2 regions of the Melaminivora sp. genome follow, and region 2 is predicted to be linked to the other one. Evidence: predicted binding sites of a transcription regulator. Region 2 holds the regulator's gene; the other holds the start of a gene.

Region 1 (4,348 bases), on a different contig from region 2:
CGAGGTGCTCAAGGCCTACATGGCCAACTTCGACCCGTCCTTCGTCGCCCTGCGCGGCACGCCCGAGCAGCTTGCCGCGGTGGCGCGTGACTTCAAGATCTACTACAAGCGCGTGGACGGCAGCACACCGACGAGCTACACCATGGACCACTCGGCCGGCAACTACGTCTACGACACGACCGGGCGCCTGCGCGTGTACCACCGCTATGGCAGCGGCGCGCCGGCCCTGCTGGCCGACGTGCGCGCGCTGCTGGCCGAGGGCGCCTGACGCAAAGCGGCCGGGCGGGGCGCGCGCCCCGCGCCGCTCACTGCGCGCTGATCTTCTGCTCGCGGATCACCCGGGCCATGGCCGCGGTGTCCGCCTGCATGCGGTTGGCCAGGCCCTCGGCCGACGAGCCTACCGCCTGCCAGCCCTGCTGGAACAGCTTGTCGCGCACCTCGGGGCTGCGCGCGATCTCGCCGATCACCGCCGACAGGCGCGCGCGCACCGGCGCCGGCATGCTGACCGGAGCGGCAAAGGCGTTCCAGATTTCCAGCTGGAAGTCGCGCACGCCGGCCTCGGCCAGGCTGGGCACCTCGGGCGCCAGCGTGCTGCGCCCGGCCGAGGTCACGCCGATGCGCTTGAGCTTGCCCGCACGCTCCTGCGACAGGGCCAGCGCCGGCGGCAGCAGCGCCATCTGCAGCTGGCCGCCGCCCATGGCAGTGGCCACCTGCGGGTAGCCGGGGTAGGGCACGTGCAGCGGGTCGATGCCCGTGCGCGCCTTGAGCAGCTCCGTGCCCAGGTGGCCCACGGTGCCCACGCCGGGCGTGCCATAGCTCCAGCGGTCACCGGCAGCGCGCGCGGCGTCGAGGAAGGCGCGGGCATCGCCCGTGGCAGGCACGTCCTTCTGTCCCACGGGCACCGTGAGCACCAGCGGCGAGACGCCGATCAGCGACAGTGGCGCCAGGTCGCGCGCCGGGTCGTAGGTGACCTGCGGGTTGAGCAACCTGGCAATGGTCAGGTTGCCGTTGATGAACAGGCCGATGGTGTGACCGTCGGTGGCCTTAGCTACGGTGTCGGCGCCGATATTGCCGCCCGCGCCAACCTTGTTCTCCACGATGACGGGCTGGCCCAGCGCCCTGGACAGGGGCTCGGAGAAGGTGCGCGCCGTCAGGTCAGGCGAGGAGCCGGGCGGAAAGCCCACGATGATGCGCAGGCTCTTGGCGGGCCAGCCGGGTGTGGCGGGGGCGGCCGCGCCCTGGGCGGCCGCGGTGGCGCCGGCACCGGCCAGGCCGAGTGCGGCGCAGGCGAGCAGGGCGCGTCGAAGGGAGGAGGGGCTGGGCATGGTGGGTCGGTCTCCTGAAAGCCGCGGGCTGGGCCGCGGACGAAAAAAAGCGCGCGGCCCATCGAGGCCGCGCGCCGGATTATCCGTCCGCCCCAGGGACGGGCGAAGGGATCAGGCGTACTCGCTCAGCGCCTTGCGCATTTTCTTCATGGCTGCCGTCTCGATCTGGCGGATGCGCTCGGCGCTCACGCCGTACTCGGACGCCAGCTCGTGCAGCGTCATGCCGCCCGAGCCATCGTCGTTCACCCGCAGCCATCGCTCCTCCACGATGCGCCGGCTGCGCGCGTCCAGCGCCTCCAGCGCCTGGGCGATGCCATCGGTGGCCAGCACGTCGCGCTGGCGCGACTCGATCATGGCCGTGGGCTCGTGTCCCGGATCGGCCAGGTAGGCGATGGGGCCGAAGGCCTGCTCGCCGTCATCGCTGGGCGCCGGGTCGAGCAGCACGTCGCCGCCCGACAGGCGGGTTTCCATCTCGATCACGTCCTCGCGCCGCACGTTGAGCTGTTCGGCCATCTGGGCGATCTCGCGCTCGGACAGCGTGTCGCGATGCGTGTCCGCGCCCTCGGAGCCGGCCTTGAAACCCTGCTTCATCGAGCGCAGGTTGAAGAACAGCTTGCGCTGTGCCTTGGTGGTGGCCACCTTGACCATGCGCCAGTTCTTCAGGATGTACTCGTGGATCTCGGCCTTGATCCAGTGCATGGCATAGCTCACCAGGCGCACGCCCTGGTCGGGGTCGAAACGCTTGACGGCCTTCATCAGGCCGACGTTGCCTTCCTGGATCAGGTCGCCATGCGGCAGGCCGTAGCCCAGGTACTGGCGCGAGATCGAGACGACCAGGCGCAGGTGCGACAGCACCAGCCGGCCAGCGGCCTCGACGTTGCCGTCGCTCTGCAGCTGGCGGGCGTAGCGCTGCTCCTCCTCGTACGTAAGCAGGGGCAGGCGATTGACCGCCGTGATGTAGGCGTCCAGATTGCCCAGCGGCGGCACGACGGCCCAGGCGCTGGCGGGCGCCAGCGTGTTGGCCGCGGAAGGGGCAGTCTGAAGAGCCATGGCAGATGTCCTTTCGTGTAACTTGTCAATCATATTAGCACTCGCTTGGATGGAGTGCTAAGGCCATAAGTTCCTGCTATCGCGTAGGAGGCAGTCGCGCAGGGACGACACAATCGCGACCATGACCAGCAACCACAGCCCTGGCGGCATTGCCGTCGTCACCACCACCGTGGCCAGTGCCGAGGAGGCGCGCCGCCTGGCTGCCGGAGCCGTCGGCGCAGGCTTGGCCGCGTGCGTGCAGGTCGAGCAGATCGCCTCGCACTACCAGTGGCATGGCAGCGCCTGCGATGAAACAGAGTGGCGCCTGTCGTGCAAGACGCTGCCCGCCACCGCGCCGCGCCTGCGCGTCTGGCTGCGCGCGCAGCACCCCTACGAGGTGCCGCAGCTGCTCACCCACGAGGTGCAGGCCGAGGGCGACTACGCGCAGTGGGTGGCGCAGCAGGTGGACAGGCTCTGAGCGCCCGGTTCAGGCCAGCAGGGCCTGCGCGAATTCGCGGGCGTTGAAGGTTTCCAGGTCCTCCACGCGCTCGCCCACACCAATGAAATAGACGGGAACGGGCCGCTCCTGAGCGATGGCGGCCAGCACGCCGCCCTTGGCCGTGCCGTCCAGCTTGGTGACGATCAGGCCGGTGAGCTGGAGCGCATCGTCAAAGGCGCGCACCTGGGCCAGGGCGTTCTGGCCGGTGTTGCCGTCGATGACCAGCAGCACCTCGTGCGGCGCGCTGGCCTCGGCCTTGGTGATGACGCGGCGGATCTTGGCCAGCTCCTGCATCAGATGCAGCTGCGTGGGCAGGCGCCCGGCCGTGTCCACCAGCACCACGTCGCGCCCGCGGGCACGACCGGCCGTCACCGCGTCGAAGCTCACCGCCGCCGGGTCGCCGCCTTCCTGGCTGATGATCTCCACCGTGTTACGCGTGGCCCAGACGCCCAGTTGCTCGCGCGCGGCGGCGCGGAAGGTGTCGGCCGCGGCCAGCAGCACGCTCTGGCCGTGGTCGGCCAAGTGGCGCGTGAGCTTGCCGATGGAAGTCGTCTTGCCCGCGCCGTTCACGCCGGCCACCATGATCACGGTGGGGCTGTGCTCGCCGATCACCAGCGGCTTTTCCAGCGGGCGCAGCAGGTCGGCCAGCGCGTCGGCCAGCAGGCCCTTGACGGCGGCGGGCTCGGTGGCCTTGCTTTCCTTGACGCGGCGCCTCAGGTCGTCGAGCAGGTGCTGCGTGGCCTTGACGCCGGCATCGGCCATCAGCAGCGCGTCCTCCAGTTCCTCGTAGAGCGCCTCGTCGATCCGGGTGCCGGTGAAGACCGTGGCGATGCTGGTGCCGGTCTTGTGCAGGCCGCTGCGCAGACGTTCCATCCAGCCCTGGCGCCCGGCCGCGTCGGAGCGGGGCTTCTGCACCGGCTCGGCCACCACCGGGGCCGGCGTGCCGCCCCCGAAGGAACGGCGCAGCCAGGCCATGGCGCCCGGCGCGTCCGCGGGTGCGCTGGCCGAAGGGGCAGTCAGGTCAGGTGCGGGAGGTGAGGCGGGTGCGGCCGGCGCCTCAGGCACGGGAGCTGCCGGTGCTGGAGCCGGTGCCGCGGCGGGCGTCGGTGCCTGCGCCGGGTTCTCGGGGGTGGTTTTTTTCTTGAAAAAGCTGAACATTGGCAGGTTCTTAGAATCGCATCCATTCTATGAAACGCGCCATTGCCCTTCTCGTCCTGCTGGCCGGCTCGCATGTCCTGGCCCAGTCCGTTCCTTCCGCCCCCACCAGGCCCGCACCGACTGCCGCGCCCGCGGCCGCCAAGGCCACGGGCGCGCAGCAGTTCACGCTGGCCAACGGCATGCAGCTCATTGTCCAGCCCGACCGACGCGCGCCCACGGCGGTGCACATGGTCTGGCTGCGCGTGGGCGCCATGGACGAGGTGGACGGCACCTCGGGCGTGGCGCACGTGCTCGAACACATGATGTTCAAGGGCTCCCGGGACGTGCCGCCGGGCGA
Region 2 (4,348 bases):
GCCAGGGGCTCGCCCTGCACGCCGGCGTAGGCGTCCAGCAGGCCGCGCACGGCATCGGGCCGGGTCAGGCTCTGCCAGGCGTGCTGGCCGTGGATGTCCAGCAGGTGCTCGCCCAGGGCGCGCATCTGCGCGGCGGTGGCGGGCGTGCCGTTGATCCAGGCGCGGCTCCTGCCTTGCAGGTCCACCGTGCGGCGCAGCAGCAGCAGGCGGTCCTCGGCGGCAAAGCCGGCCTCGTGCAGCCACGCGGCGAGCGCCTCGGAGCCGGTGGCGTCAAACTCGGCGCTGATGTCGGTGCGCTCGGCACCCTCGCGGATGACGCCGGTGTCGGCGCGCGCGCCCAGCAGCAGCTGCAGCGCGTCGATCAGGATGGACTTGCCCGCCCCGGTCTCGCCGGTGAGCACCGTGAAGCCGCCCGCCAGATCCAGCTCCAGCGTCGGCACGATGACGAAATCCTTCAGCGCGATGCGCCTCAAGGCCATGTTCAGGAACCTCCTTCGTTCCAGCGCAGCTTCTTGCGCAAGGTGGCAAAGTAGCTCCAGCCGCGCGGATGCAGAAAACACACGCGGTGCGCCGAGCGGCGCACCAGGATGCGGTCGCCATGCTGCAGGGAAGCGAGCGACTGCATGTCGAAATTGGCGCTGATGTCGCGGCCAGCCACCACCTCGATGGCCACCTGGGTGGCGTCCGACAGCACGATGGGGCGGTTGGACAGCGTGTGCGGCGCGATCGGCACCAGCACCCAGCCGGGCAGCGCGGGGTGCAGCATGGGCCCGCCCGCGGACAGGGCGTAGGCCGTCGAACCCGTGGGCGAGGCGACGATCAGCCCGTCGGCGCGCTGGTTGGCCACGAACACGCCATCGACTTCGATGCGCAGCTCCACCATGCCCGAGGTCGAGCCGCGGTTGACCACCACGTCGTTGAGCGCCAGCGCCTCGAACACGCATTCGCTGCCCCGCATCACGCAGGCGTGCATGAGGGGGCGCACGTCCTCCTCGTAGTCGCCGTGCAGTATGGGTTCGAGCGCCGCCCGGTAGCTGTCCAGCGGGATGTCGGTGATGAAGCCCAGCCGCCCCTGGTTAATGCCCACCAGCGGCGTGCCGTGGCTGGCCAGGCGCCGCCCCACGCCGAGCATGGTGCCGTCGCCGCCCACCACCAGGCACAGGTCGCACTGGCGGCCTATGCCCTCGATGTCCAGGGTGGGGTAGGCGTGCAGGTCCAGCAGCTGGGCGGTCTCGGCCTCCAGAGCCGGCTCGCAGCCCTGCTCGGCCACGAAGCGGGCGATGCAGTCGATGATCTCGCGCGAGTTCTCCGGCATGGCGCCGCCTGCGGAGCGCTGGTATTTGCCGATGATGGCGACGCGGCGGAAGATGGGCAGCATGGGTCGGAAATTACATCACTAAAATGATTCGATGCTCGATGACCGTGCCAAGTTGTTGCTCAAAGCGCTGGTGGAGCGCTACATCGCGGAAGGTCAGCCGGTGGGCTCCAGGACATTGTCGCGGGCTTCGGGACTGGAATTGTCGCCAGCCACCATCCGCAACGTCATGGCCGACCTGGAAGAGCTGGGCCTGATCGCCAGCCCCCATACCTCTGCCGGCCGCATCCCCACCGCCCGGGGCTACCGCCTGTTCGTGGACACCATGCTCACGGTGCAAAAAGACCAGCTGCCGGCGCTGCAGCTCATGCCCGAGCAGCCGCAGAAGGTGATCGCCAACGCCGCGCACCTGCTGTCGAGCCTGTCGCAGTTCGTCGGCGTGGTGATGGCGCCGCGGCGCGCCTCGGTGTTCCGGCACATCGAGTTCCTGCGGCTGTCCGAGCGGCGCCTCCTGGTGATCATCGTCTCACCCGACGGCGACGTGCAGAACCGCGTCATCTTCACCGAGACCGACCACACCCAGTCGCAGTTGGCCGAGGCGGCCAACTTCCTGAACGCCAACTACGCGGGCCTGACCATGGAGCAGGTGCGCGAGCGGCTCAAGCACGAGGTGGAGAGCCTGCGCGGGGAGATCGCCGAACTCATGCAGGCGGCTGTGAATGCCGGCACGGACGCGCTGTCGGCCTCGCAGGAGGAGGTGGTCATCTCCGGCGAGCGCAACCTGCTGTCGGTGAGCGACTTCGCCAGCGACATGAGCCACCTGCGCCGCGCCTTCGACCTGTTCGAGCAAAAAACCCAGATCCTGCGCCTGCTCGACATCTCCAGCCGCGCCGAGGGCGTGCGCATCTTCATCGGCGGCGAGAGCCAGGTCGTGCCGTTCGAGGAGCTGTCGGTGGTCAGTGCCCCCTACGAGGTGGACGGCAAGGTGGTGGGGACGCTGGGCGTCATCGGCCCGACGCGCATGCCCTACGACCGCATGATCCAGATCGTGGACATCACCTCGAAACTCGTCTCCAACGCCCTGAGCCACCGCAGGTGAGGCAGACCCTACAATAGCCGGCTCCCCTGGCGCCGGGCCCGCGGCCCGTGGTGGGGCAGGGGGCGTTAGCTCAGTTGGTCAGAGCAGGGGACTCATAATCCCTTGGTCGCAGGTTCAAGTCCTGCACGCCCTACCAGTCGAAACAAGCACTTGGGCCAGTTCTTCGGGACTGGCCTTTTTGCTTTCCGGGCACCTGCCACCAACCGGCTTGGTGAGCATTTCGAGGACTGCCAGCGATTGACGAGGCAGCGGCGCAACATCGCCGATGCGCTGGTGATGCCAGGCGTTGCGGATACCGCGTTCGATCCACCGCGTGCGTGCCTCGCAAGGGCTGGCGCGTTGGTGACCCGCCCTCGCCGCCAGGCTGCGGGCCCGGGCTCCGTACGCCCTACCATTCAGACCGATATTCAGGATCTGGAGGCCGGTTTTTCGGGCCCGGCCTTTTTGTTGATGCCCATCTGAGGAGAGACACATGACAGGCAGGCGAATTCTTCCCATGGCGGCAAGCGCCGCGTTGCTGGCGCTGGCCGGCTGCTCGGCCCTGGGGCCGCAGGGTGGCGCTCCAGCGCCGGCGCCGCGCCCCATCGGGGCCAGTACCGCGCCGGTGGGCGGCACCTGCAACGCCCAGGCCGCGCAGCAGGCCGTGGGCAAAAGCAGCACCGCCCAGGTGGTCGAGCAGGCGCGGGTGGCCTCGGGCGCGCGCATGGCGCGCGTGCTGCGGCCGGGGCAGGCGGTGACGCTGGAGCACAACGCCGAGCGCCTGAACCTGCGCGTGGACGCCGGCGGCAAGGTGCTGGCCGCGGACTGCGGCTGAAGGCGGCGCGCGGGGCCGGGCGCGCGCTCTGCGGGCCGGGCCCGGCGCGGCTCAGTCGGGCAGGAACAGCTCCTGCAGGTCGTTCAGGAAGTCCAGGCCGCGCTCGGTGGGCCAGGCGCGCTCCATGTCGCGCGCCAGCAGGCCGCGCGCCTCGGCCTGGGTCAGGCCGCGCTCGATGGCGGTGAGCGCCAGGCCCGTGCGCTCGGTGAATTCGGCTAGGGCAAAGCCCTCGCGCAGGCGCAGCGCGTTGAGCATGAACTCGAACGGCAGGTCGGCGCGGCGCACGTCCTCGTCCTGCGCGATGGCGTTGCCGGCCAGCGCCTGGGCCATGTAGCGCTGTGGCTCGCGAAAGCGCACCTGGCGCACGATGCGGTGGGCAAAGCTGAGCTTGCTGTGCGCGCCCGCGCCGATGCCCAGGTAGTCGCCGAACTGCCAGTAGTTGCGGTTGTGCAGGCACTGGTGGCCGGCGCGCGCGTAGGCCGAGACTTCGTAGCGCTGCAGCTGCGCGGCCGCGGTCAGCTCGGTGATGCGGTCGAGCATGGCGTAGGCGTCATCGTCCTCGGGCAGGCCGGCGGGCGGGTGGCGGGCGAAGAAGGTGTTGGGCTCGATGCTCAGGTGGTAGATGGACAGGTGCGGCGGCGCATGCGCCAGGGCCTGGCGCACGTCGTCCTCCAGCTCGGCCATGCTCTGGCCGGGCAGGGCGTACATCAGGTCCAGGTTGAAGGTCTCGAAGGCTTCGCTGGCCTCCTGCACGGCGGCCAGGGCCTGGGCGCGGTCGTGCACGCGCCCCAGAGCCGCCAGGTGCTGGTCGTTGAAGCTCTGCACGCCGATCGACAGCCGCGTGACGCCGGCGCCGCGAAAGGCCCGGAAGCGCTCTTTCTCGAAGGTGCCGGGGTTGGCCTCCAGGGTGACCTCGCAGCCGGCGTCCAGCGGCAGGCGCGCACGCACCGCCGCCAGCAGGCGGTCGATGGCCTCGGGTGAGAACAGGCTGGGCGTGCCGCCGCCGATGAAGACGCTGTGCACCGTGCGGCCCCAGACCAGGGGCAGGGCGGCCTCCAGATCGGCCTGCAGGGCGTCGAGGTAGCGCTGCTCGGGCAGGGCGGCCGCGCCCTCGCGCGCC

What was found. Region 2 encodes HrcA, which represses chaperone genes, less so after heat shock. Its sites were predicted from a motif close to TTAGCACTCNNNNNNNNNGAGTGCTAA; they were not measured.
Region 1: rpoH (RNA polymerase sigma factor RpoH) is a predicted target of HrcA. The motif match lies at 2,410-2,436, and genes of this name have one in related genera.

Annotation. Positions count from the first base shown of each region.
Region 1 is NZ_DAMCAM010000018.1:6,752-11,099, forward strand. Features, by position in the region: gene RT051_RS05820 (SCO family protein) at 1-268, shown strand, start outside; gene RT051_RS05825 (tripartite tricarboxylate transporter substrate binding protein) at 306-1,325, opposite strand; gene rpoH (RNA polymerase sigma factor RpoH) at 1,437-2,375, opposite strand; gene cutA (divalent cation tolerance protein CutA) at 2,497-2,832, shown strand; gene ftsY (signal recognition particle-docking protein FtsY) at 2,842-4,011, opposite strand; gene RT051_RS05845 (pitrilysin family protein) at 4,041-4,348, shown strand, end outside.
Region 2 is NZ_DAMCAM010000006.1:24,493-28,840, forward strand. Features, by position in the region: gene recN (DNA repair protein RecN) at 1-479, opposite strand, end outside; gene RT051_RS02390 (NAD kinase) at 482-1,378, opposite strand; gene hrcA (heat-inducible transcriptional repressor HrcA) at 1,410-2,414, shown strand; tRNA gene RT051_RS02400 (tRNA-Ile) at 2,474-2,550, shown strand; gene RT051_RS14665 (hypothetical protein) at 2,565-2,876, shown strand; gene RT051_RS02410 (I78 family peptidase inhibitor) at 2,887-3,228, shown strand; gene hemW (radical SAM family heme chaperone HemW) at 3,280-4,348, opposite strand, start outside.